Regions from separate parts of the Streptomyces sp. NPDC012508 genome, predicted to be linked through region 3. Evidence: riboswitches for the same ligand, from Rfam matches in the RefSeq annotation. Region 3 holds a riboswitch; each other region holds the start of a gene.

Region 1 (3,255 bases), on a different contig from region 3:
GACGGACGCGATGTGGTCGCGGCCGATCCGGATCCCGGCCCGGTACAGCGCGCGCGGCCCCATCCGGGGATCCGCCGCGTGCAGCTCCCACACCGCCGAGGTCTGTGTCACCGTCACGTCGTCGAGCACACCGAGCGAGCCGATGATGATGCCGGCCAGCAGCAGACCCGACATGTCGATCTCCGGGTAAAGACCGTGGATCAGACCGGTGTTGTCGTCGGTGTTCCCGGTCAGCGATGCCCAGCTGATGAAGTACGAGCCCAGGAGACCGATCAGCAGCAGCGAGATCAGCGTCCCGAGCACCGCGACCGAGGTGCGGGCCGACAGTCCGTGGCACATGTAGAGCGCGATCAGCATGATCGCGCTCGATCCGACCACCGCCACCACCAGCGGATTCGATCCCTGCAGAATCGCCGGCAGGATGAAGAACGTCAGCACCATGAAGCTGATGGCGAGCGCGATCAGGGCCATCACGCCGCGCATCCGTCCGACGAGCACGACCGCGAGGGCGAAGATCCCGGCGAGAACGGCCAGCGGAACCTTGCGGTTGACGTCCGTCACCGAGTACTGCAGATCGCGCGGGGCGTCGGGCGCGTACGCCACCACCACGCCCTGCCCCTCGTCCAGTTGCCGCGGCGCGTCCGGCTGCACGATCTCGGTGAAGGTACGGCCCTGGTCCGGACCGCTCGTGACCTCGATCGTCGCCTTCTCGCACTGCCCCTGCTGGGCGTTGGCCGCCTCGCGTCCCTGGGGCGTGGAGGGGTCCGCGGTCGGCGGCACCTGGGCGGCGTTCACGTCCTGGCAGTCGACCTGCTCGACCCTGGTGACCGTGCCCTGGTAGGTCTGCCGGTCGAAGCCGACGCCCGTGCGTTCGTGCTCCGGGGCGCCGCCGGGCCACAGGACGACCAGCCCGACCACCACGGCCGTGGCGAACGGGATCAGGACCGCGGCGATGACCCTGCGCAGATGCCGGGAGACGGGCGCGGCGGGCCCATGACTGTGGGTGTGGCCGTGCCCGTGACCGACGTCGCCGTGTCCGTCGTGGCCGTCGGGTTCCGGGGTCTGCTGCGAGGAAGTCACCGACCGATCATCGCAAGAACGGCGGGGGCCCACTGTTCAGCATGGCCGGGTTGACGCTAGCGTGGTGCCACCTTTGCACACGCGGGAGCTCGGAGCACCGGGCTGAGAGGGCGCTGATCACCGTACGCGCGTACTGATGTACGTACGGGAGGAGGCTGCGCCGACCGCCGAACCTGTTACCGGGTAATGCCGGCGTAGGGAGATCGGTCTCATGACCATTCAGGATGCACGCACGCCTGCCACCAGCCAGGACGAGCGCAAGCCGGGCTGGCACAAGGGATACGTCGAGGGCTCGCGCCCCGACCTCCGGGTGCCCGTCCGTCAGGTGCACCTCACCAACGGCAAGGACGTGACGCTGTACGACACGTCCGGTCCGTACACCGACCCCACCATCGACACGGACGTACGGCGGGGTCTTCCGCCGCTGCGCGAGAACTGGATCATCTCGCGGGGTGACACGGAGGAGTACGCGGGCCGCCCGGTCCGCCCCGAGGACGACGGCATCAAGCACACCTCGCCGCGGGGTGGCCTGAAGAACCTCGACGCGGTCTTCCCGGGCCGGCCGCGCCAGCCCCGCCGGGGCCGCGACGGCCAGGCCGTGACGCAGCTCGCGTACGCCCGCCGGGGTGAGATCACCCCGGAGATGGAGTACGTCGCGATCCGCGAGAACGTCTCCCCCGAGGTCGTACGGGAGGAGATCGCGGCGGGTCGCGCGGTGCTGCCGGCCAACGTCAACCACCCGGAGATCGAGCCGATGATCATCGGCAAGCGGTTCCTGGTGAAGGTCAACGCCAACATCGGCAACTCCGCCGTCACCTCCTCCATCGAGGAGGAGGTGGAGAAGATGACCTGGGCGACCAAGTGGGGCGCCGACACGGTCATGGACCTCTCCACCGGCCGCAACATCCACACCACCCGCGAGTGGGTGCTGCGCAACTCTCCCGTGCCGATCGGCACCGTCCCGCTCTACCAGGCTCTGGAGAAGGTCGACGGCAAGGCCGAGGAGCTGACCTGGGAGATCTACAAGGACACCGTCATCGAGCAGGCCGAGCAAGGCGTCGACTACATGACGGTCCACGCCGGCGTGCTGCTGCCGTACGTGCCGCTGACGGCCCGCCGCAAGACCGGCATCGTCTCGCGCGGCGGCTCGATCATGGCCGCCTGGTGTCTCGCGCACCATAAGGAGAACTTCCTCTACACGAACTTCGAGGAGCTCTGCGAGATCCTGGCGACGTACGACGTCACGTACTCGCTGGGCGACGGTCTGCGGCCCGGCTCGATCGCCGACGCCAACGACGAGGCGCAGTTCGCGGAGCTGCGCACGCTCGGTGAGCTGAACACGATCGCCAAGCGCCACAACGTGCAGACGATGATCGAGGGCCCGGGCCACGTCCCGATGCACAAGATCAAGGAGAACATCGACCTCCAGCAGGAGATCTGCGAGGAGGCGCCGTTCTACACGCTCGGCCCGCTCACCACGGACGTCGCCCCGGCGTACGACCACATCACCTCGGGCATCGGCGCCGCGATGATCGCCTGGTGGGGCACGGCGATGCTCTGCTACGTCACGCCCAAGGAGCACCTGGGCCTGCCCAACCGCGACGACGTGAAGACCGGTGTCATCACGTACAAGATCGCGGCGCACGCGGCGGACCTGGCCAAGGGTCACCCGGGGGCGCAGGAGTGGGACGACGCGCTGTCGGACGCGCGGTTCGAGTTCCGGTGGGAGGACCAGTTCAACCTGGCGCTCGACCCGGACACGGCCCGCGAGTTCCACGACGAGACGCTGCCGGCCGAACCCGCGAAGACCGCGCACTTCTGCTCGATGTGCGGTCCGAAGTTCTGCTCGATGAAGATCTCGCAGGACATCCGCCGGGAGCACGGTGGCGACCTCAAGTCGGACGAGATCGCGGCCGGCATGGAGGAGAAGTCGAAGGAGTTCGCGGCCGCGGGCAACCGGGTGTATCTGCCGCTGGCTGAGTAACAGCGCGCTTCCGTACGTATGTGTGGCGGGACGCACGAAGCGGCGGGGCGGACCGCATGGCCGGGGGGCCGTGCGGCTCGTGCCCGCCGCGGCGTTTTCCGGAGGGGCCTGGCCTGATCCGGCCGGTGTCCTCGGCCGTCCGGGAGGGGGGCCTGGCCTGATCCGGCCGGTGTCCTCGGTCGTCCGGGCCG
Region 2 (3,255 bases), on a different contig from region 3:
CGTGCGCGAGGAGGATCGCCCAGACGGTGGTGTCCAGGCGGACGCCCCACAGCTCGTCGAGCAGCCCGCCGCGCCCGACGAGCGCCAGGAAGGCCGTACCGACCATGACGGTCGGCATGACGAAGGGCACGGTGACGACCGCGCGCAGCAGCCCCTTGCCGGGGAAGTCGAAGCGCGCGAAGACGTATGCGCCGGGCAGCGCGATCAGCAGGGTCAGCGCGGTGGAGGCGAGCGCCTGCCACAGCGTGAACCAGAGGACGTCGAGGATCTCCGGCCGGCTCAGGGTCTCGCCGAACCGGTCGAACCGCCAGGTGCCGTCGGCCCGCAGCCCGCGCTCGACGATCGAGGCGACGGGCCAGGCGAAGAAGAGCGCGAAGAAGGCGACGGGCACGGCCATCAGGCCGAGCCGCGCCGCGCTTCCCCGCACGTCGCGTCGGCGAACACCGCTGACGCGGCTTTCGCGGTCTACTTCAGGACGAGCGAGGACCACGACTGGATCCACTGGTCACGCTTCTCGGCGATCTTCTCGGGCGCCATGGTCTGCGGCTTGTCGATCACCTCGCCGTGCTGCGTGAACAGCGCGGGCAGCTGGGCGCCCTCGGTCACCGGGTTGACGAACATCTGCAGCGGCATGTCTTCCTGGAACTTCTTGGAGATCAGGAAGTCGATCAGCGCCTTGCCGCCCTCGGGATTCTTCGCCCCGTTCAGCAGTCCGGCGAACTCGATCTGCCGGAAGCAGGTGCCGGTGGAGACGCCGGTGGGCGCGTCCTTCGGCTGCGGCTCGGAGTAGAGGACCTCGACGGGCGGGCTGGAGGCGTACGAGACGACCAGAGGCCGGTCGCCCTTGGCCTTCTGGCCGCCTGCCGAGCCGGAGAACTCCTGGTTGTAGGCGAGCTCCCAGCTGTCGACGGTCTTCACGCCGTTGGCCTTGAGCTTCTTCCAGTAGTCCTGCCAGCCGTCGTCGCCGTACTGCGCGGCGGTGCCGAGGAGGAAGCCGAGGCCGGGGGAGGACTTCTCGGGGTTCTCGACCACGAGCAGGTCCTTGTACTCCGGCTTGGCCAGGTCGTCGAAGGTCTGCGGGGGCGCGATCTTCTTGTCGGCGAAGTACTTCTTGTCGTAGTTGACGCAGATGTCGCCGGTGTCGATCGGGGTGACGCGGTGCTCCTTGTCGAGCTTCGCCTCTGCCGCGACGGCGTCCAGGCCCTTCGCCTCGTACGACTCGAAGATCCCGTTGTCGAGCGCGCGGGACAGCAGGGTGTTGTCGACGCCGAAGAAGACGTCGCCCTGCGGGGAGCCCTTGGTCAGGATCTCCTTGTTGACGGCCACGCCGGCGTCGCCGCTCTTGAGGACCTTGACGGTGAAACCGGTCTGCTTGGTGAACTCCGCCAGGACCTCCTTGGAGGCGTTGAAGGAGTCGTGACTCACGAGGGTCACGGTCTTCGGCGCGGGCTCACCGCTCTTGCCCGCCGCGTCCCGGGTGTCCTCGGTACCGCATGCGGCGAGCGTGGTGACGCCCAGCGCTGCGGCGATCGCCGCGGCGACCATCTTCTTGGTGCTCACTGAAAATTCCTCCTGGGTGTGACCAGGAAGAGACGCGGCCCTGCCCACCGGGAAGGCGGGCAGGGCGCAACAGCTCGAGTTGCGACCGAACTTCCTACCCAGAATGACCTGGGCGAGGTTCAGAGGGTCTGCGGTCCGATGACCGCACTCTCAGCGCTGTGGCGCTCCCCTGTCGGAATATGGAGATGTGTTCGAGCACAGACTACAAGGTCAGCGCTCCGACGCCGCGAGCTGTCCACAGGCGCCGTCGATCTCCTGCCCGCGGGTGTCACGAACGGTGACCGGGACACCGTGGGCGGCGATGGCCTCGACGAAGGCCTTCTCGTCCTCGGGCCGGGACGCGGTCCACTTCGAGCCGGGCGTCGGGTTCAGCGGAATCAGGTTCACATGGACCCTCTTCCCCTTGAGCAGCCGCCCGAGGAGGTCGCCGCGCCAGGCCTGGTCGTTGATGTCGCGGATCAGGGCGTACTCGATCGAGATCCGGCGGCCGGACTTCTCGGCGTACTCCCAGGCGGCGTCGAGGACCTCGCGGACCTTCCAGCGCGTGTTGACGGGCACGAGGGTGTCGCGCAGCTCGTCGTCGGGCGCGTGCAGCGAGACGGCGAGCCGGCACTTGAAGCCCTCGTCGGCGAAGCGCAGCATCGCGGGCACGAGGCCGACGGTGGAGACGGTGATGCCGCGCTGCGACAGCCCGAGCCCGTCCGGCTCGGGGTCGGTGAGCCGGCGGATGGCGCCGACGACGCGCTTGTAGTTGGCGAGCGGCTCGCCCATGCCCATGAAGACGATGTTGCTGAGCCGCGCGGGCCCGCCGGGGACCTCGCCGTCGCGCAGGGCGCGCATCCCGTCGACGATCTGGTGCACGATCTCGGCGGTCGACAGGTTGCGGTCGAGCCCGGCCTGCCCGGTGGCGCAGAACGGGCAGTTCATCCCGCAGCCGGCCTGTGAGGAGATGCACATGGTGACCCGGTCCGGGTAGCGCATGAGCACGGACTCGACGAGCGTGCCGTCGTGCAGCTTCCACAGGGTCTTACGGGTGGTGTCGTCGTCGCAGGAGATGTGCCGGACCACGGACATCAGGTCGGGCAGCAGCTCCCCCTGCAGCTTCTCGCGGGAGGCTGCGGGGATGTCGGTCCACTCGGCGGGATCGTGGGCGTACCGCGCGAAGTAGTGGGTGGACAGCTGCTTGGCGCGGAACGGCTTCTCGCCGATCGCGGCAACGGCCTCCTTGCGCTCTGCGGGCGTGAGGTCGGCAAGGTGCCGCGGCGGCTTCTTGGCTCCGCGGGGGGCGACGAAAGTAAGTTCTCCGGGCTTGGGCATGGTGGTACCAGTGTCGCAGACCGAACCCTGTGGCCTGGGGCGGAAGCGGTAGGAGGCGGTCGTTCCGGGTCGTCGCAGGCCGTCGCACCTGGAGGGCGGACGGGCCCGGGGCGGCTCGGGGTCTCTCCCTCGGCGCCCCTGCCCGCCGGGCGAAACCCCAGATCAGCACGGCCGGCAGCCCGAGTGCGCCGCATCGGTGGAGGCTCGCCGACCTCACTGCCGCCCCGGGCAGCGCTCAGTCGAGGATGCCGAGGTCGGAGTCGGGTCGGCAGATTTCGCACGCCCGGATCCCGCCCTCGGTGAGCGCGCGGCGGGCTTCGTCGCTGCTGAGCGGCCGCTTCTGCGGGCCAGCGAGCCTGCAGTCGCCGATGTGGACGC
Region 3 (3,255 bases):
CTCGCCGAGGAGGGTCGCGGACCACTGGCTGCGCGGCACGACCGTCTCGTTGACGGCCGCGGCGACACCCGACGGCGCCGTCGTCAGCGTCGCCACCAGGGCGTCGAGGGCCGTGGGCGCGGCGAGGGCACGCGCCTCGCCGTTGACGGAGACGTTCATCGAGACGGTCGTCGAGACGGTCGTCGAGGCGGTCGTCGGCTCGTTCGGCTCGTTCGTCGAGGGGTTCGTCGAGGCGTTCATACGGGCTGCTCCTGACGTACGGGGGAGAAGCGGCGGGGAGTGAAGGGGCGGGCCTCGTCCGGAAGCGCGCCGGTGGTGAGCAGCTCGGCCATGACATCGCCGGTGACAGGCGTGAGCAGGACCCCGTTGCGGTAGTGCCCGGTGGCCAGCTGGAGGCCGGGCAGCGCGGTCGGGCCGAGCAGCGGCGCGTTGTCGGGGGAGGCAGGTCGCAGACCCGCCAGCGTCTCGGTGAGCGGCAGCTCGGTGAGACCCGGTACGAGCTCATGGGCGTCCCGGAGCAGCTCGTAGACCCCGCCCGCCGTGACGGTGGTGTCCCAGCCCAGCTCCTCGCTGGTCGCGCCGACCACGAGCTCCCCGTTCTCGCGCGGCACGAGATAGACATGGCTGCCGCGGACGACGGCCCGGACGGTCCGGGACAGGAACGGCGCGAACGCGCGCGGCACGGTGAGCCGCAGCACCTGTCCCTTCACAGGGCGTACGGGAGGCAGGACCTCCCGCGGCACCCCGGCGAGCTGCCCGCTCAGGCTGCCCGCGGCCAGGACGACCTGGTCCGCGGTGAGCTCGTGGCCCCCGGTGAGCGCGACACCCGTGGCCCGGTCCCGTACCACCGTCAGCCGTTCGGCGGGACCCCGGTGGAAGACCACCCCGGCCCGCTCGCAGGCGGTGACCAGCGCGGCGGCGAGCCGGCGCGGATCGACCTGATGATCGCCGTCGACCCGCAGCCCGCCGCGCACCCCCGGCGCCAGCATCGGCTCGAGGCGGCGGCAGTCGCGTCCGCTGAGCCATTCCGACTCCAGGCCGCAGCGGGTCTGCAGCGCGTGCAGTTCACGCAGATGCGCCCGGTCGTCGGCGTCGAGCGCGACGGCGAGCGTGCCGCAGGCGCGGTAGCCGACGTCATGTCCCGTGGCGTCCTGGAGTTCGGCGGTGAACTCCGGATAGCGGCGCGCGGAGGCGAGGTTGAGGGCGAGCAGGGTCTCCTCGCCGTAGTGGAGCTCGGTGACGGCGGCCAGCATTCCGGCCGCCACCCGGGCGGCCCCGCCGCCCGGTTCGGGGTCCACGACCGTGGTGCTCAGCCCGCGCTGCGCGGCCCGCCAGGCCGTGACCAGGCCGATGATTCCGCCCCCGATGACGAGAACGTCAGAGGTACTGCATGTACGCGACATGGGCGTCCAGCCCCTCCCTTCGCCGGCATGACCCGGATCAGGTTCGTACGGTCGGAGGCCGGCCAGCCTCCCTCTCAGCCCGGTGCGTCCGGGCTCCCGCGAGTGCTCTACGTTGACGGTCAGCCTAACCCCAGCCCCCGACGCCCAGTAAGGGAGCCTCCACCGTGCCGCGTTCTCTCGACGGTCTCGTCCTCGCCCCGGTCGCCGACCAGGCCCCCGGTCAGGTCGGGACGCGTACCCGGTTCACGTACCACGAGGAGGACGGCCGGATCTGGGCCGAGTACGCGGGCGGGGACGTGGTCCGCGGGAACCTCGTCGGCACGCGCGCGGGGGACCGGCTCGACTTCCGGTACGTGCAGCTGAAGCAGGACGGAACGACTTCTTCCGGGCATTGCGTCTCCATCGTGGTCGAGCTCCCGGACGGCCGCGTTCGGCTGGAGGAGAGCTGGGCATGGGAGTCCCAGGAGGGCTCCGGCACCAGCGTCGTGGAGCAGCTGTCTTCCTGACGGTGCGTCAGATACGTAAGGTGATCGGGTGAGCGAGCAGAAGCAGGCACAGCAGCGGGTCGTCGTCGTGGGCGCGGGGATGGCGGGGGTACAGACCGCCGTAGCCCTGCGCGAGCAGGGCTTCGACGGAGCGGTCACCCTCATCGGGGCCGAGCCCCACCAGCCCTACGACCGCCCGCCCCTCTCCAAGGCGGTCCTCCTCGGCAAGGCCGAGGACTCGGCCTTCGACGTCGACTTCGAGGCGCTCTCCATCGAGCTGCGCCTCGGCCTCGACGTGACCGGCCTGCGCGCCGACGCCCACGAGGTCGACACCGAGGCCGGGCCCGTCCCGTACGACGTCCTGGTCGTCGCCACCGGCGCCGAACCCGTCACCCTGCCCGGCACCGAGGGCGTACCCGGGGTCCATCTGCTCCGCACCCTCGACGACGCCGCCCGCCTCAAGCCCGTCCTGGAGCGGCGGCACGACATCGTGGTGGTGGGCGCCGGCTGGATCGGCGCCGAGTTCGCCACCGCCGCGCGCGAGGCCGGGTGCGCGGTCACCGTGGTCGAGGCCGCCGACCGCCCGCTCGCCGGCGCGCTGCCCGCCGAGGTCTCCGCCCCGATGGCCCGCTGGTACGAGGAGAGCGGCGCCGAACTCCTGACCCACGCGCGCGTGGACCGGATCGAGCCCGGCACGGTCCACCTGGCCGACGGCCGGCGACTGCCCGCCGACGCGGTCGTCGTCGGCATCGGCGCCCGGCCGGCCACCCGGTGGCTCACCGGTTCCGGCATCGCCCTCGACGAGGACGGCTCCATCACGGCCGACGACCGGCTGCGCACCTCCCTGCCCGACGTGTACGCCGTCGGCGACTGCGCCTCGTTCCCCTCCGCCCGCTACGGCTCCCGGCTCCTGGTCCACCACTGGGACAACGCGCTCCAGGGCCCCCGTACCGTCGCGGCCGACATCATCGGCGAGACTCCCGGGACCTACGACCCGGTCCCGTACTTCTGGTCCGAGCAGTTCGGACGCTTCGTCCAGTACGCCGGGCACCACGCCACCGGCGCCGAGCTGGTCCACCGCGGGGACCCCGCCGAGCCCTCCTGGTCCGTGCTGTGGCTGCGCGACGGCGCCCTGGTCGCCCTGCTCGCCGTCGGCCGCCCCCGCGACCTGGCCCAGGGCCGCAAGCTGATCGAGTCCGGAGCGCGGCTCGACCCGGAGCGCGCCGCCGACGCCTCCGTCCCCCTGAAGGCGGCACTCCTGTAGGCCCGACTACCGACTGTCAGTCCGGGATGGCAGGCTTGTCCCCGTGACCGAGATTGACGCAAGAACCGATGCTCTCGTCCCCGCCTGGCTCTACCTCCCCGAC

The links. Region 3 has a riboswitch for thiamine pyrophosphate ahead of thiO (glycine oxidase ThiO). Riboswitches for the same ligand answer to the same signal wherever they lie in the genome.
Region 1: linked by a shared signal. The riboswitch ahead of thiC (phosphomethylpyrimidine synthase ThiC) and the one ahead of thiO (glycine oxidase ThiO) in region 3 are both predicted to bind thiamine pyrophosphate.
Region 2: linked by a shared signal. The riboswitch ahead of ACFY8U_RS25605 (thiamine ABC transporter substrate binding subunit) and the one ahead of thiO (glycine oxidase ThiO) in region 3 are both predicted to bind thiamine pyrophosphate.

What each region holds. Positions count from the first base shown of each region.
Region 1 is NZ_JBIBEO010000004.1:244,351-247,605, reverse strand. Features, by position in the region: gene ACFY8U_RS15350 (YibE/F family protein) at 1-1,080, opposite strand, end outside; TPP riboswitch at 1,152-1,298, shown strand; gene thiC (phosphomethylpyrimidine synthase ThiC) at 1,292-3,064, shown strand.
Region 2 is NZ_JBIBEO010000007.1:439,556-442,810, reverse strand. Features, by position in the region: gene ACFY8U_RS25610 (ABC transporter permease) at 1-397, opposite strand, end outside; gene ACFY8U_RS25605 (thiamine ABC transporter substrate binding subunit) at 466-1,545, opposite strand; TPP riboswitch at 1,634-1,741, opposite strand; gene rlmN (23S rRNA (adenine(2503)-C(2))-methyltransferase RlmN) at 1,771-2,877, opposite strand; gene ACFY8U_RS25595 (DUF6233 domain-containing protein) at 3,113-3,255, opposite strand, start outside.
Region 3 is NZ_JBIBEO010000006.1:380,058-383,312, reverse strand. Features, by position in the region: gene thiS (sulfur carrier protein ThiS) at 1-159, opposite strand, end outside; gene thiO (glycine oxidase ThiO) at 237-1,403, opposite strand; TPP riboswitch at 1,401-1,513, opposite strand; gene ACFY8U_RS22410 (hypothetical protein) at 1,568-1,909, shown strand; gene ACFY8U_RS22405 (FAD-dependent oxidoreductase) at 1,938-3,152, shown strand; gene ACFY8U_RS22400 (Rv2175c family DNA-binding protein) at 3,196-3,255, shown strand, end outside.